3 regions of the Enterobacter sp. JS8-1 genome follow, and region 3 is predicted to be linked to each of the others. Evidence: predicted binding sites of a transcription regulator. Region 3 holds the regulator's gene; each other region holds the start of a gene.
The links. The regulator CRP, encoded in region 3, controls carbon source genes, mostly activating them, when cyclic AMP is high. The targets are predictions, from matches to a motif close to ATGTGANNNNNNTCACAT.
Positions count from the first base shown of each region.

Region 1: the regulator CRP is predicted to act here: its motif matches at 1,963-1,980, upstream of cdd (cytidine deaminase).
Region 2: the regulator CRP is predicted to act here: its motif matches at 2,032-2,049, upstream of msrB (peptide-methionine (R)-S-oxide reductase MsrB).

Region 1 covers NZ_CP185805.1:3,220,066-3,225,380, reverse strand. Annotated here, with positions in the region: gene ACOQH0_RS15340 (glutamine synthetase family protein) at 1-53, opposite strand, end outside; gene sanA (outer membrane permeability protein SanA) at 174-893, opposite strand; gene cdd (cytidine deaminase) at 1,020-1,904, opposite strand; gene ACOQH0_RS15325 (CidB/LrgB family autolysis modulator) at 2,034-2,729, opposite strand; gene ACOQH0_RS15320 (CidA/LrgA family protein) at 2,726-3,121, opposite strand; gene dusC (tRNA dihydrouridine(16) synthase DusC) at 3,289-4,221, shown strand; gene ACOQH0_RS15310 (carbohydrate porin) at 4,561-5,315, shown strand, end outside.
Region 2 covers NZ_CP185805.1:1,899,184-1,904,498, forward strand. Annotated here, with positions in the region: gene ACOQH0_RS08975 (D-hexose-6-phosphate mutarotase) at 1-755, opposite strand, end outside; gene gapA (glyceraldehyde-3-phosphate dehydrogenase) at 830-1,825, opposite strand; gene msrB (peptide-methionine (R)-S-oxide reductase MsrB) at 2,167-2,580, shown strand; gene ACOQH0_RS08990 (YeaC family protein) at 2,622-2,900, shown strand; gene ACOQH0_RS08995 (glycoside hydrolase family 18 protein) at 2,958-4,217, opposite strand; gene pncA (bifunctional nicotinamidase/pyrazinamidase) at 4,435-5,076, opposite strand; gene ansA (asparaginase) at 5,086-5,315, opposite strand, start outside.
Region 3 covers NZ_CP185805.1:4,416,974-4,422,288, reverse strand. Annotated here, with positions in the region: gene argD (bifunctional acetylornithine/succinyldiaminopimelate transaminase) at 1-20, shown strand, start outside; gene ACOQH0_RS21180 (YccS/YhfK family putative transporter) at 17-2,104, opposite strand; gene crp (cAMP-activated global transcriptional regulator CRP) at 2,162-2,794, opposite strand; gene ACOQH0_RS21170 (OsmC family protein) at 3,106-3,510, shown strand; gene ACOQH0_RS21165 (phosphoribulokinase) at 3,577-4,446, opposite strand; gene ACOQH0_RS21160 (YheU family protein) at 4,477-4,695, opposite strand; gene ACOQH0_RS21155 (hydrolase) at 4,692-5,315, opposite strand, start outside.

The DNA.
Region 1 (5,315 bases), 1.2 Mb from region 3:
AGGCCCGGGAAAGTAAAGTACGGGCGGATACTTTTCAGGAAAAACGCGTTCATTATCGAGTTCATAGTCAGTCTTCAATGAAGCCGTAGCGGCAGTGAACTCAGCGTAAAAGGTTAGGCGTAAAGAGGGGATAAAAAGCGCGGCACCCGGCGTAAAGAAACTATAAACGGAAGCTATTTTTTCTCTTTTTTCTGCAGATCGAGCAGCTGTTCTGGCGTCACCGCCGGGTAACCCTGCGCATCTTCCGGCACTTCGTGCATCGCCGGGATCGGCACCAGCGGGCCTAAAAAGCGCGGTTCACGTTTGAAGATGTAGAGATCGGCTAATGCGCCAAAGCGGGCACCGAACTCGCGCACGCGCACGCTCAGCATATCTTTTGGCGACGGCACGGCGTAGCACTGCGCCTGGATACCCATATGCAGCGCAATAAACAGCGCGCGCTCGCAGTGGAAGCGCTGGGTGATGATGATGAAATCGTTAGTGTCGAACACCTTGCGGGTGCGCACGATGGAGTCCAGGGTGCGGAACCCGGCGTAGTCGAGCACGATATCGGCAGGATCGACGCCTGCGGCAATCAGGTCCTTACGCATCGTCACCGGTTCGTTGTAGCTTTGCAGGGCGTTATCGCCGCTCAGCAGCAGGTAATTCACCTTGCCGCTGTTATAGGCGTTCAGCGCACCCTGTATGCGGTAGCGGTAATACTGGTTGATCACGCCGGTGCGGTAATACTTGGCGGTGCCGAGCACCACGCCAACCTGACGGTAGGGAAGATCCTGGAGGTCGTCAAAAATGTAGGGGGCGGTTTTCCAGCTCATCCAGCGGTCGAGACCGAGCACGATCAACAGCAGTATGCCGACCAGGACAGACAGGCTGTAAAAAACGCGCTTTAACATGGAGATGGCTCGTTCGTGGATGAAAGTTCACTCAGGCTACTGTACCCGCCTGGTTAGCGCAAGAAACGGTGAATCAACTGAGGGCTTTTTCAGCAAACTGGCGGACATTTCTGCCCGCCGGAAGGTTCAGGCAAGCAGCACGCGGTCGATTGTGGTGCAGCCCAGCGCTTTCAGCGTCGCGGCGGTGGCGTCCCACTGAATCAGCGGCGCATCGGCTTTTTCTGCCAGAATGGCGCGCTGAATGTCCGGATAGTCGTAGCCGTTCAGGCTCAGCAGGTTAAGTGCGCCCTGCAGCGGAGGCAGCGTAGGGTTAAACGCGGCGTTCTCCGCATAGCTGCCGGTAAAGATGCGGCCATCACGGCACTGTAGCGCCACGCCGCTTGGCGATTGACTGTATGGCGTATGGCTCTTGTTCGCCGCACGAATGGCCGCTTCGCTCAGGTCATCGCCGGACAGGGCGAAACCGTGATCCTGCTCGTCCATCAGCAGCGTTTTAATCTCGAGATCTTTCGGACCGAAGGCGTCCGGCAGGTAATCCCCCAGCGTATGCGGCGCGCGGCCCGGCAGGTTAATGCGCAACTGCAGCCCGCTGTTCAGCTCGTTCATAAACTGACGGCAGTGACCGCAAGGGGTGTAGTTAACGGTGATGGCGCTCAACGCTTTTTCACCGCGCATCCAGGCGTGGCTGATGGCGCTTTGCTCGGCGTGAACGGTCTGCTGCATGGTCGCACCGAGGAACTCCATGTTTCCGCCGAAGTACCAGGTTCCGCTTACGCCGCGTGCAATGGCGCCGACGTTGAAGTGGGAAAGGTCGGCACGCGCGCAGGCAGCAGCCAGGGGCAGCAGTGCGAAAGCCAGCGCGTCTTCATCCAGTCCCGTTGCCTGTTTCAGCGTCGTGACCTGCTCCGCCGTCAGCTGGGCGGGGAAATGCGCATCCGCCAGAACCGGAGCCAGGGCTGATTGCAAATTCTCTGCAAGCTGGGCGAAAGCAGCTTGAAAACGTGGGTGCATGGCGTTTGCCTCATAAAGGTTAATGGATCGGTAGTGTACGGAGCCGTTGGGGCTTTATATGTGATCCACTTCTCATTATGTATGCAACTTATGAAAACAAAATGAAAATTGCGCGACGCATCGCAAATTTTAGCCCATCACCGCCAGAATAATCGGGAAGACAAAGGGTGCAATCAGGGAGGTGATAATCCCGCAGATCACCAGCGCCAGCGAGCTAAACGCCCCTTCCTGATAGTCCACTTCGGCGCAGCGCGCGGTGCCCAGGGCGTGAGATGCAGTCCCCATCGCCAGACCACGTGCAGCTTTGGTGCGGATCTTCATCAGATTCAGCAGGGTATGGCCAAACACCGCGCCCAGGATCCCGACGAAAATCACGCACATCGCACTGATAGCCGGAATGCCACCGATGCTGCCGCCCACGGCCATCGCAATCGGTGTGGTGACGGACTTCGGCAGAATAGAGGCGGCAATCTGCGGAGAGGCGCCCATTAACAGGGCCACCGAGGTGCCGGTGATCATCGCCACCAGGCTACCGATAAAGCAGATGGTGATGATGGACTTCCATCGGGCGCGGATCTGGTGCAGCTGTTCATATAAAGGAAATGCCAGCGCGACAACGGCAGGCTGCAGCAGATCGTTTAAAATTTTGCTCCCTGCGAAGTAGCGTTCGTAGGGAATGCCGGTGAGCAGCAGGAACGGAATAATCACCACCATCGCCACCAGCAGCGGGTTGAGCAAAGGCATTTTGAAGCGTACGGCAAGTTTTCGTGCAGCGAAGAACACCGCCAGGGTTAACGGCAGCGACCACCAGATATTGGCCATCATTTTTTTGTTTTCTCCCCGACCACTTTACGTTCGCCATGCACGATGTGCGAACTCCAGCTCACCACCAGGAATACCACCAGCGTACTGACCGCACAGGAGACGACAATCGGGCCGAACTGCGCTTTGAGCACGTCGTAATATTGCATGACACCTACGCCGATGGGCACGAAAAGCAGCGCCATGTAGCGGATAAGGACGAAGCAGCCAGGATTGACCCACTTCGCGGGCAGCACCTGTAACGCCAGCAGCACAAACAGGATCAGCATCCCGATAATGCTGCCGGGAATGACGATCGGCAGCAGCGAGGCGATGAAAATCCCGGCGTACAGGCAGGCGTAAATCAGGACGAATGCGCGCAGATACTGCCAGATTGTATTCAGTGATTTGCTCATGGTGAAAGTCCTTGATGAAACGCATTCATCATACAATTAAACCCAGAAATGTGCCACGGATCACATCATGAAATTTGAGCATACCAGACATTCCAGAATGGAACGCCGTGCTTTCCTCAACCATACAGAGCAGATACTATAGCGCGTCTTTTTTCACAGGTACTGCTATGCGTGTTTTACTGGCCCCTATGGAAGGCGTGCTCGACTCCCTCGTGCGCGAGCTTCTGACCGAGGTGAACGATTACGATCTCTGCGTGACGGAGTTTTTGCGCGTGGTCGATATGTTGTTGCCGGTAAAATCCTTCTATCGTCTGTGCCCCGAGCTGCACAACCAGAGCCGGACGACCTCCGGTACGCTGGTGCGTATTCAGCTGCTGGGGCAGTACCCAGAATGGCTGGCGGAGAACGCCGCCCGTGCGGTTGAGCTGGGCTCTTATGGCGTCGATCTCAACTGCGGCTGTCCGTCGAAGATGGTGAACGGCAGCGGGGGCGGGGCGACGTTGCTGAAAGATCCTGAACTCATTTATCGCGGCGCGAAGGCGATGCGTGAGGCCGTGCCGTCGCATCTGCCGGTGACGGTAAAGGTGCGCCTGGGCTGGGACAGCGACGCGCGGCAGTTTGAAATTGCCGATGCGGTGCAGCAGGCCGGTGCCACCGAGCTGGTGGTGCACGGGCGTACTAAAGAGGACGGCTACAAAGCGGACCGCATTAACTGGCAGGCGATTGGCGAGATCCGCAAACGCCTCAGCATTCCGGTTATCGCCAACGGCGAAATCTGGGACTACGAAAGTGCGCAGGCGTGCATGAAGGAGACGGGCTGTAATGCGGTGATGATAGGCCGCGGCGCGCTGAACGTGCCGAACCTCAGCCGGGTGGTGAAATATAATGAACCGCGTATGCCGTGGGCAGACGTGGTCACGCTGCTGCAAAAATACAGCCGTCTGGAAAAGCAGGGCGACACCGGTTTGTATCACGTTGCGCGTATTAAGCAGTGGCTCAGTTATTTGCGCAAGGAATATAGCGAAGCGTTAGGCTTATTTCAGGAGATCCGTACGCTACAGACCTCTGCGGATATTGCGCGCGTGATCCAGTCAAAATAATAAGCGTTAATTTGCTCACACTTTTTTAAAATATAAAACGATGCAGGTTTTCAAGGTGGCGCGACGGTGTTAAGGTGCCACTGTTTTCAACGCAGGATTGTTACTGGTTAACAGGCAAAACCTAAGCGTTTCACAGCATTCACCGCTGTGGAGCGCTTAGGTTTTTTTTTGCCTGTCATTCACGCAGGAGAACCATTTGGCCTAACGCTTTTTGCTGGAACGAATAATTAAAACACGACGGGAAATAGAAAAATTTCCTGCGAACGGTTACGCACTAATACTCAGCTACAGGTTGCTATTATGACAAATAAAAATAATCTCTATGCCCTCGCTTTATTGATGATATCGCCTTTAACAATGGCGCAGGAGTGGAATGGAACGGTATTAGGGTTCGAAGCCCCGCCGGAGCCTGTTCTGGGCGAAATGCTCGGCATACGTAAAATCCTTAACGATAACGGTTTTACCTATAACCTCGGATACCTGAATGAAATTGGCTGGAACGGTGGTGGCGGATATAACCACGACTCCCACGTGGCCTATATTGACCAGTTCGCGCTGACCTTCAACCAGGATCTGGAGCGCTGGACGGGCATCCCGGATGCGCGTATCGAGGGGAACATCGTCAACCGCAACCACAACGACGACCTTACCACCAAACGTGTGCAGGATCCGCGCGTGAACTTCAACGATTTGACCCAGGAAAGCTGGGGCGGGCAATCCATTACCCGTCTGGGCTGGCTGACGTTTGCCCGCAGCTTTGATGACCGACGCCTCACCTGGCGTATCGGCATGATGAACAAGGTGCAGACCTTCGACCAGATCATCCCGTGCGACTTTCAGCTGCTCTCCCAGTGCGGCGGGAAATCGGCCAACTCGCTGACCTGGAACAACTGGAACGTTCACACCTGGGGCACCACGCTGGAGTATAAGCTCACGCCAGCCGTCACCTTAAAAGGCGGCGTGATGGAGCAAAACCCGGACGCCTCCAGCCGCAGCCACGCATGGAGCTGGTCGACGAAGGGCAGCAAAGGGGTCTTGCTCCCGGTCGAAATCGAAGCGCGTCCGCTGATTAACGGTCTGCCGGGCGCCTATAA
Region 2 (5,315 bases), 2.3 Mb from region 3:
ATGCTGACAGAAAGCGCCGGGCCTGGGTTCCAGCCGACTACGTCGCTGTGATGGTGATGAACCACTTCAATACCGCGATTCAGGGCACCGTCATGGATCACGCTGCATGCTTCCGGGTGCAGGTAAACGCGGTCGGTACGGTCAGGGAACGTTTGCACCCCGTCGCTCAGCTTGCCTTCCTTCGCGTTATCCACCTTGTCGATAAAGGTATCACCAAGACCGCTCACTTTTACCGCGCTAATATCACCCACGTTGAAATAGGTGTGCAGGGCTGACGTGGTTTCAAACTCGCCATGGGCTTCCAGCTCAATTTCGCAGGTTTTCGCCAGCTTGAAGCGGGCATAAAGGGTGAAATCGTGCGACCACAGGTCGCGAGTTTCATCGTTTGCCTGCAGTTCAAAGGTCAGCACCGCGCCGTTATCATCTTCGTTGTGTGCTTTCAGCGTCCATTGTTGATTACGAGCAAAACCGTGAGACGGCAAACCCGGTTGTGCGGAAGGGCCAAACCACGGCCAGCAGATCGGTACGCCGCCACGGATAGCCGCTCCTTTTTTGAATGAGGTCGCATCGCTCAGCCATAAGCCTTCCACTTCTCCTTCCGGTTTCCAGGAGAGCAGGTGAGCGCCGTTCAGCGCCACGGATGCTTTTACGCGCGGATGGTCTACAACGATAATATCAGCACCGTCGATCTGACGGCGGGAGAGCACAGGGGTAAGTTGTTCGACTACCGGAAGTGCAAAAATTTTATTAATCATTAAGCAATCCTCTGTCTTAAAACAATAAAAAAGGCGACCGAAGTCGCCTTTTTGGATCAAACACTCATCTCAACTTATTTGGAGATGTGAGCGATCAGGTCCAGTACTTTGTTAGAGTAGCCGGTTTCGTTGTCGTACCAGGAAACCAGTTTAACGAAGTTGTCGTTCAGTGCGATACCAGCTTTAGCATCGAACACGGAAGTGCACACTTCGCCGTTGAAATCGGTAGATACAACGTCGTCTTCGGTGTAGCCCAGAACGCCTTTCATTGCGCCTTCGGAAGCAGCTTTAATTGCTTTCTTAATTTCTTCATAAGAAGCAGCTTTTTCCAGACGAACGGTCAGGTCAACAACGGACACGTTAGGAGTTGGAACGCGGAACGCCATACCCGTCAGTTTGCCGTTCAGCTCTGGCAGTACAACGCCTACAGCTTTAGCAGCACCGGTAGAAGATGGGATGATGTTCTGAGCTGCGCCACGGCCGCCGCGCCAGTCTTTGTGAGACGGGCCATCAACAGTTTTCTGAGTAGCGGTAGTTGCGTGAACGGTGGTCATCAGGCCTTCAACGATACCGAAGTTGTCGTTGATAACTTTAGCCAGTGGAGCCAGGCAGTTGGTGGTGCAGGATGCGTTGGAAACGATGTCCTGGCCAGCGTATTTTTCGAAGTTAGCACCACGAACGAACATTGGGGTGTTGTCTTTGGAAGGACCAGTCAGAACAACTTTCTTCGCACCAGCGGTGATGTGTTTACGTGCGGTTTCGTCGGTCAGGAAGATACCGGTAGCTTCAGCTACAACGTCAACACCAATTTCGTTCCATTTCAGGTTAGCTGGGTCTTTCTCAGCAGTAACGCGGATGGTTTTACCGTTAACAACCAGGTGGCCGTCTTTCACTTCAACGGTGCCGTCGAAACGACCGTGAGTTGAGTCGTACTTCAGCATGTACGCCATGTATTCAGCGTCCAGGAGATCGTTGATACCAACGATTTCGATGTCAGAACGTTTCTGAGCAGCACGGAAAACAATACGGCCGATACGGCCAAAACCGTTGATACCTACTTTGATAGTCATATATTCCACCAGCTATTTGTTAGTGAATAAAAGGTTGCCTGTAAAATTACAAAAACCTTACGCAGCGTCAAGCGGAATCGTGTCAATCATTGCGACAAATCAATCCTGTGACTAACGTTTGTGCGACTGACTCGCCTCACTTTCCCTTTGAGCTAGCAACCACATGGGGGCTGCGGCCGGGATTTTAAAGGCCTCGCAGGATAAAAATGTGAAACAGATCACAATTGCCTGACCGCCTTTTCGCGACACATAAGTTTAGAACAAAAGTGCACGCAAGGGTGTTAATGTTTTGTTAGAATTCGGGTCAGAAGATGTCTGTTTCTACAGCGAGATGTAAGCATATGTCGAACCAACGTAACCCCGACGATTTGAAAAAAAACCTCACAGAAATGCAGTTTTACGTGACGCAGAACCACGGAACGGAACCGCCATTCACCGGGCGTTTACTGCACAACAAACGAGACGGCGTCTACCACTGTCTGGTGTGCGATGCGCCGCTGTTTAATTCGCAAACAAAATATGATTCAGGCTGTGGCTGGCCGAGCTTTTACGAGCCGGTGAGCGATGACGCGATCCGCTATCTGACGGACTCCTCGCACGGCATGGTACGCACTGAAATTCGTTGCGGAAACTGTGATGCGCACCTCGGGCATGTCTTCCCCGATGGGCCTCAGCCAACGGGTGAGCGTTTTTGCGTGAATTCAGCTTCGTTAAGCTTCACTGATGACGAAAATGGCGATCACACTAAAGGTTGAAAAATCGATTCAGCAAATTATTCCTTTAAAAGGGAGACATCATGAATATTGATGACATGATTAGCGGTATGACACCGGAGGTTTATCAGCGTCTGGTGACGGCCGTTGAACTGGGAAAATGGCCTGATGGTGTGGCGCTCACCCCGGAGCAAAAAGAGAACAGTCTGCAGCTGGTGATGTTATGGCAGGCGCGCAACAACACTGACGCGCAGCACATGACTATCGATACCAAAGGCCAGATGGTGATGAAAAGCAAGCGCGAGCTGAAAGAAGACTTCGGCATCACGCCGAAGCCGATTGCGACGATGAAAATGCAATAACGGTGCGGGTTGATGCCCTTACCCAACCCTCTCCCCGTGGGAGAGGGCTTGATTGTCTTACTGCTTATGCGGGATCCCGAGCGACTCCGCCAGCTGCTTCGCTAACTGGTTGTTGTCGTCCGCGCCGTACTCCCAGAACATCGCCCCTGCCAGACCTTTCTCTTTGATGTAGTCCGCTTTGATCGCCACAGAACGTGGGTTCTCATAGGAAATCGCAAACAGCGCCTTCCCGTCGGCAGAATTCACCGACAGCCACGGCACCTTCGCCTGGTCATCCCAGTGCTCGGTAAAGCGCTTCTGCGGATCGTTCAACAGCTTCTTCACGATATCGTTGTACTTCACGTAGGTATCTTTGGTCAGGTCATAGCCGAGTGACTTGAACAACCCGATCTCCTGAGATCCGAAGTAGGGTTGGGTCACCGGATTTTTTTGCGCATCCGGTTTCGTCCAGTCGATCCCCGGCTCGACGGCGCGTTTCGGCACGCGGCCATAGAAACCGATCCCGAGGTTCATCTGCTGTGGCTTCAGCCCGGCGGCCAAATAATTGTTCACCACAAAATCGACGCTGTATTGATCGGCCGCGGCAACCGTCGGCCAGGCGCTGGAGTCATACAGGTTCGCGTTGAAATACTGCGTCCCGTACGCCATGTCGTAGGTCATCAGGTTGATATAATCGAGCAGCGGGGCGATGGCTTTGACATCCACCCAGCTTTTCGGACTTTCCGCATTCGCGCCTACCGCGATGGTAACCAGTTTTTTCTGCCCGAACGCCTCACGCATCTCTTTCAGCAGGGCGGTGAAGTTATCCCGGTCGGCAGGCGTGCTGGCAACCAGCCCCCACGCGCCGTTGACCGGATACTCCCAGTCGAGATCGATCCCGTCCAGGCCGTATTTATCGACGATCTCCTGCGCGGAGCGGATAAACACCGCGCGCGACTCTTTAGTTGCCGCTGCGCCAGAGAAGCCACGCGCCCCCCAGCCGCCAACAGAAAGCAGCACTTTGAGGTTCGGGTTTTGTTTACGCAGGGTCGGGATCAGTGCCAGGTCGGAGGCGACTTTTGGCGACAGCCAAATCTGATGCAGCTTTGCCGGATCTTTTAGGGCGGCGTTGGTTTCGTCTTTCTCACTGTTGTAAACAAGACCAAACGAGTAGTTCAGGTGAGTGATCTGGCGGACGTCCAGTGTATTGATATCGCCACCCGGTCCGGCGGTGACATCGCCACCCCCGTTAAAGTAGCCCACGGACATCAGGGTACTGGCGGAGGCAACTGACGCGCAAAGCAAGGGTAATGCTGCCAGCAAGGGCAAACGTTTCATACAAGTTCCTCTTTGACTTATCAAAAAAACCACGCCACAGAAAAAGCGTGGCGGAAAAATAACCTGATGAGAATAGCATTGCCGCTTCGCTGAGGATGCGAGGGAGTTCACTTTATGGGGATTGGGGAAGAAATGCCGGGTGGCGGCTTCGCCTTACCCGGCCTACTTTCTGTGGTTTTGTAGGCCGGGTAAGCGCAGCGCCACCCGGCTTAAAAGACTACGCCTGCGTTTCCAGCCAGTCTTCCAGCGTATACAGCGTCGCGCCTTCGGCGGCCATATCCATAAACGCCTGGGCGCTGTCCTGCGGGTTAATGTTCACCCCGCGGCAGCCGTCGGTGATGACGCTGACGGTATACCCCAACTGGAGCGCGTCCAGCACGGTAAACTTCACGCAGTAATCCGTCGCCAGGCCCAGCACAATCAGCTCCGTGATTTCGTGGTGACGTAACCATGCGTCCAGCGCCGTTTTCTGGCGATGCCCGTTATCAAAAAACGCGCTATAGCTGTCGATAGTCGGGTTTTCCCCTTTATGGAACACCGCGTCGATGGCCTTATGATTCAGGAGCGGATGCAGCTCCGCGCCTTCCGTCTGCTGTACACAGTGATCCGGCCAGAAGGTTTGCGCCAGCCCGTCGAGTTCACCCTGGGTGAAGGGCGCAACGTCGTGCTGGCTGGCAAAACTGCCGTGGTTCGCCGGGTGCCAGTCCTGGCTTGCGACAACCGCCTCGCCGCGGGCTTTGCACCAGTCAATCAGCGTATTCGCCACATCAACGGTGCTGTCACCTTCGGCGACGGCCAGCGCGCCGCCCGCGCAGAAATCATTTTGCAAATCGACCAGTAGCAGGGCGCGTTGCTTCATGTGGCCTCCTTATTCGTCCGGGGTCAGTTCGCCGCGCAGGTTTTGCATCATCGCGCTACGAATGGACTGGATGTCCAGATCCTGGCTCAGTAAATAGTGAAGTTTAGTCAGCGTTGCCTCAACGGTCATATCGAAGCCGCTGATGACTCCGGCATGTGCGAGCGCGTTGCCGGTGGCGTAGCCGCCCATGTTCACCTTGCCGGACATACACTGGGTCAGGTTCACCACCACGATCCCGC
Region 3 (5,315 bases):
CGAAGATCGTTAAAGGCTAATACTCGGTTCGCTTTAACCGGCGCGTTAACCAAATCCCGTGATGCGGGCGCTGACGCCATGCCACTGATGAAATGGTGTGCATGGTGTTCAAATGCCCCAGAACGCGCTGCAGATGCTGCTCAAGGGTGCTCATCGGCCCGTGGGTCAGCGTTTCAGGCGCTTCCAGAATATTCGAATCTCCCGATTCACCCGGCGAGTCATACTCCAGACGCTGCTGACACCTCTGCAACGCAATTTCACACGACTGCAAATAGCGCTGCGCCAGATCCGGCGTCAGCATCGTGTGCTCGCGCGCCAGCGTGGTCATGGCGTTAATGTGCTCGACGATAAACTGGCTGTGTGTCACCCACAGCTTCATGTCTGCAAGATAGTGCGAGTTAAACCCCGGCTCCTGCATCGCCTGATTGAGCGAGTTAAACAGCGCGTTGTGCGCCTGGTTGACCTTCATCCGCTGATACGCCAGCGGGGAGGGCTGCGGATCGTCGCTGAGGATCAGGCGAATGGCCTGCTGGTCGGCTTCCAGCGCGTCATGGGCGTTCTGCCTGAGCAATCCGCTCTGCCACTGCGGCCACAGCCAGACCATACCGCCGAAGGCAATCAGGCAGCCAATCAGTGTATCGACCAGACGAGCCACGATAAACTGCTCGCCGTTGAGCGTGAGCAGCTGCAGGGTGTACACCGCCGTGACCGTAAAGCCCACCATCGCCCAGCCGTAATTTTTACGGATGATCAGATAGCTCACCATGGTGATCGCCAGCATCCCGACCAGCGTATAGCCTTCCGGCACGTGGAAGTGAAGCGTCACGCCCGCAATAATCAGCCCGGCTAGCGTTCCGCCAGCCCGGTGGAAGATACGCACTCGCGTGGCCCCGTAGCCGTTCTGCGTGACAAACAGCACGGTCATTAAGATCCAGTAGGGTTTAGGCAGGTGCAGCGCCATGCCCATCAGGCTGGCAATGCTCAGCATCACGCTTATCCGCGCCGCGTTGCGCAGGGCGGCGGATTTCAGTGACAGATAGCTTTTGAGCGCAGGCAGCAGCGGCAGACGTTTCTGCTTATCCGCCATCAGGTCGCGGGGATAAAGCGGGCGCTGCGTACGCAACACGCGGGCGATACGGCTGAAGTGCCAGGCGGCAAACTGGCCTACCGGGTTATCCGGATGCTGACGGGCGATTTTCTCCAGCGCGCCGAGCTGTTTATCCATGTTAAAACGCGTGGGGTAGCGGTGATAGAGAATATCGTCAGCCAGTACCCTAAGCCGCGCGGCGACGGTCTGGGCGTTCCAGCGGATCACTGCTTCTGCATGGCTGCGCTCTACCAGCTTTTGTACCTCCTGCGGGTGGTGAAGGCTAACGGAGATATGCTCCTGCAGGTCCAGCCCCACCTGGAAAGTGCGCAGCAGCCGTTTGTATTCGTGGTTCTTGTTGGCGGCAAGCATGTGCAGCTGCTGGTAGCACTGGCTAATCAGGTCGACAACCTTTTGCTGGCGCGTCAGCAGCGGCGGCAGGGATTTCTCCGGGTCGGTATGTTGGGTGAGCAGGGTGTATTTGGCTTCACAGTAATCCGCAAGCTGCACATAGAGCAGGCTCAGGGATTCACGCAGCGGCTGTTCCCGCCAGAGCCAAAACCAGAACCAGTTAAACACCCCGTACCAGAGCGTGCCAAGGGCGTAGATCAGCAGCGGCTCCCACACCGGCATATTCCCGGCGAGGCTCAGGGTGAAGATAGCCGCAATCAGCGAGGCGGGCAGCAGGCGCGCGTGCAGCGAACTGATTTCCGCCGTCACGCCAAGCGTCATCGCCAGCACGGTCAGGATCAGGGGCAGAGGGATATCACGGGCAAGCAGGAGCTGTACGGCGAGACTACAGCCAGCAAACAGACAGCCACCGATAATCAGGCGTTTGAAAAAGCGCTTATGCGGCGTGTCCAGACCGGCAATGTTGCAGCAGGCGGGCACGAGGGAAAACAGCAGACCTTGCTGGAGGTGTCCGAGGATCAGGCCCACGGCCACAGGAAGGCACAACACCAGCGTTTGTCGCAGTGCGTAGTTAACTTCCGGGTGATAGATCAGCCTGCGCCACATGAGGAGTAGAGACAAAAACGGCGTGACACCTTGCGATGGCACGCCGTTTGAGCGGAATTAACGCGTTCCGTAAACCACGATGGTTTTACCGTGGGCGGAGATCAGGTTCTGGTCTTCCAGCATTTTCAGGATACGACCCACTGTTTCACGGGAGCAACCGACGATCTGACCAATTTCCTGGCGGGTAATTTTAATTTGCATGCCGTCAGGGTGGGTCATGGCGTCTGGCTGTTTTGCCAGGTTCAGCAGGGTCTGCGCGATACGGCCGGTTACGTCCAGGAAGGCGAGGTTACCCACTTTCTCAGACGTCACCTGCAGACGGCGCGCCATCTGGGAAGAAAGACGCATCAGGATGTCAGGATTAACCTGAATCAGCTGACGGAATTTCTTGTAAGAAATTTCAGCCACTTCACATGCTGTCTTTGCACGAACCCAGGCGCTACGTTCCTGGCCCTCTTCAAACAGGCCCAGTTCACCGATGAAATCGCCCTGGTTCAGATAAGAAAGGATCATCTCTTTCCCTTCTTCATCTTTGATCAGCACTGCCACCGAGCCTTTAACGATGTAATACAACGTTTCCGCTTTTTCACCCTGGTGAATCAGCGTGCTCTTCGATGGGTACTTATGAATGTGGCAATGAGACAAGAACCATTCGAGAGTCGGGTCTGTTTGCGGTTTGCCAAGCACCATGCGCTGTTATCCTCTGTTATAAGCTGTCACCAGAGTCATAAGATGCATCCGGACTCTGGGGTTGCAATCGAATTCTTACCCATACCCTGGGAAGTCGGCTGTCGTAACGTTTCGCAGCCAGTAAAGTTTGATGTCCTCTGCATACATGTGTAACGTCAATGTATTACTGTAGCATCCAGAGTGTTTTAGCATAGCTTTTGCCGCGTGTCTCCTGGTGTCTCGCTTCAGCATGATGCAGGTCGCCTTCCGTTGCGAGAAATGTAATGCACGCGTAATCTGTCACCAAAAATGCAACGTTGGAGTTAATGAATATGCAAGCGCGTGTCAAATGGGTTGAAGGTTTAACGTTCCTGGGCGAATCCGCTTCTGGACATCAGATTTTGATGGACGGTAACTCCGGCGACAAAGCCCCAAGCCCGATGGAGATGGTGCTGATGGCGGCGGGCGGATGCAGTGCAATTGACGTGGTGTCGATTTTGCAAAAAGGTCGCCATGATGTGACCGATTGCGAAGTGAAGCTTACTTCCGAACGTCGCGAAGAGGCGCCACGCCTGTTCACGCACATTAATCTGCACTTTATCGTGACCGGTAAAGAACTGAAAGATGCCGCAGTATCACGCGCCGTAGACCTTTCTGCGGAGAAATATTGCTCTGTGGCGTTAATGCTGGAGAAAGCGGTAAAAATCACGCATTCGTATGAAGTGATCGAGGCTTAATTATTGGGGCATCGTGCGTGTTGATGCCCTCACCCTAACCCTCTCCCACAGGGAGAGGGAACATGTTTACGCGATCTGCTTCCCTTCCATCAGCCGCTGGACCAGCGGCGTCATAATTAACTCCATCGCCAGCCCCATTTTTCCGCCCGGCACCACCAACGTATTCATGTGCGAAATAAACGAGCCCTGCAGCATCGCCAGCAGCCAGGGGTAATCAATGCCTTCGAGATTGCGGAAATGGATGACGACAAAGCTCTCATCCAGCGACGGGATCGTTTTGGCCGCAAACGGGTTGGAGGTATCCACCGTCGGCACGCGCTGGAAGTTGATGTGGGTGCGGGAGAACTGCGGCGTCAGGAAGTTGATGTAATCCTCCATGGAGCGCACGACGGAATCCATCACCGCTTCGCGAGAATGCCCGCGCTCGCTCATGTCACGCGTCAGCTTCTGGATCCATTCAAGGTTAACAATCGGCACCACGCCGACCAGCAGATCCACGTGACGCGCGACGTCGTGTTGAGGCGTGACCACGCCGCCGTGTAGCCCTTCGTAAAACAGCACGTCGGTCGGCTCCGGCAGCGGCTGCCACGGGGTGAACGTCCCCGGCACCTGATTCCAGGGAACCGCTTCGTCGTAGGTGTGCAGGTATTTGCGGGACTGCCCGGTCCCGCTCTGCCCGTATTCGCGGAAGGTTTGTTCCAGCAGGCTGAAATCGTTGGCTTCCGGCCCGAAATAGCTGATGTGTTTGCCCAGATCGCGCGCCTTGCGGATGGCCATGTCCATTTCCGGGCGCGTATAGCGGTGAAAGCTATCGCCCTCCACTTCTGCCGCCCGGAGATTCAGCTGTGCGAAAATCTTGCGAAAGGCGAGGCTGGTGGTGGTGGTACCCGCACCACTTGAGCCCGTTACGGCAATAACCGGATGTCTGGCAGACATAGCAACTCCCTGACTGGAAAGGTTTACAGATCAGCCGTGAAACGCGTTGCGGTGCATGATATTGATCGTCTCATGCAGTTCGGACCACACCAGCACCACGTCGCCACTTTTCAGCTGGCGCTTAACATCGCTGACCTTTTGTTCGAGCGAACGTTCTTGTTCACCATAATCGGTGCCTTCACGTAATACAAAGCTTTCAATCAGATTATCGAGCGTTTCGGGAGCGAGATCCTGCCAGGGGATAATCATTTTTTACCGTCCAGAAAAGAGGTGAGCCAGTCAGGGATGCGGGTTTCCAGCCACATTTTCGGCCTGCGTAGCGTGCCGCCAACAAAGCCGACGTGCCCGCCGTACTCGGTGAGCTGATACTGCACGTTAGCCGGTAAATGCTCCGGTGCCGGAATGGAGTGATGATCCATAAACGGATCGTCTTTGGCGTGGATAATCAGCGTCGGCGTGGTGATTTGATTCAACAGCGGCATGGCGCTGCACTGACGGTAATAGTCAATCGCATCGGCAAAACCGTGGATCTTCGAGGTAATCAGATCGTCAAACTCGCGCAGACGCTTCACGCGCTTAAGCTGCTGCAGGCTAACCGGCAGGGTATCAGGGTAGGCCTTCAGCTTGCGCGCGGCGTTGGCCTTCAGCAGGTTGAGCAGGTAGCGCTGATAGACGCGGGAAAACCCTTTCTCCATATGGTAGCTGCACTGCTCGAGCATAAAGGGAGCGGAGACAATAACAGCGGCATCCAGCGGGACTGCATCACTTTCTTTCGCCAGCAGGCAGGCCAGCATATTGCCGCCCAGCGAATAGCCCACAGCCGCCGTTGGCACCGTGCCAAAATTATCTCTCAGCCAGTGTAAGAACCA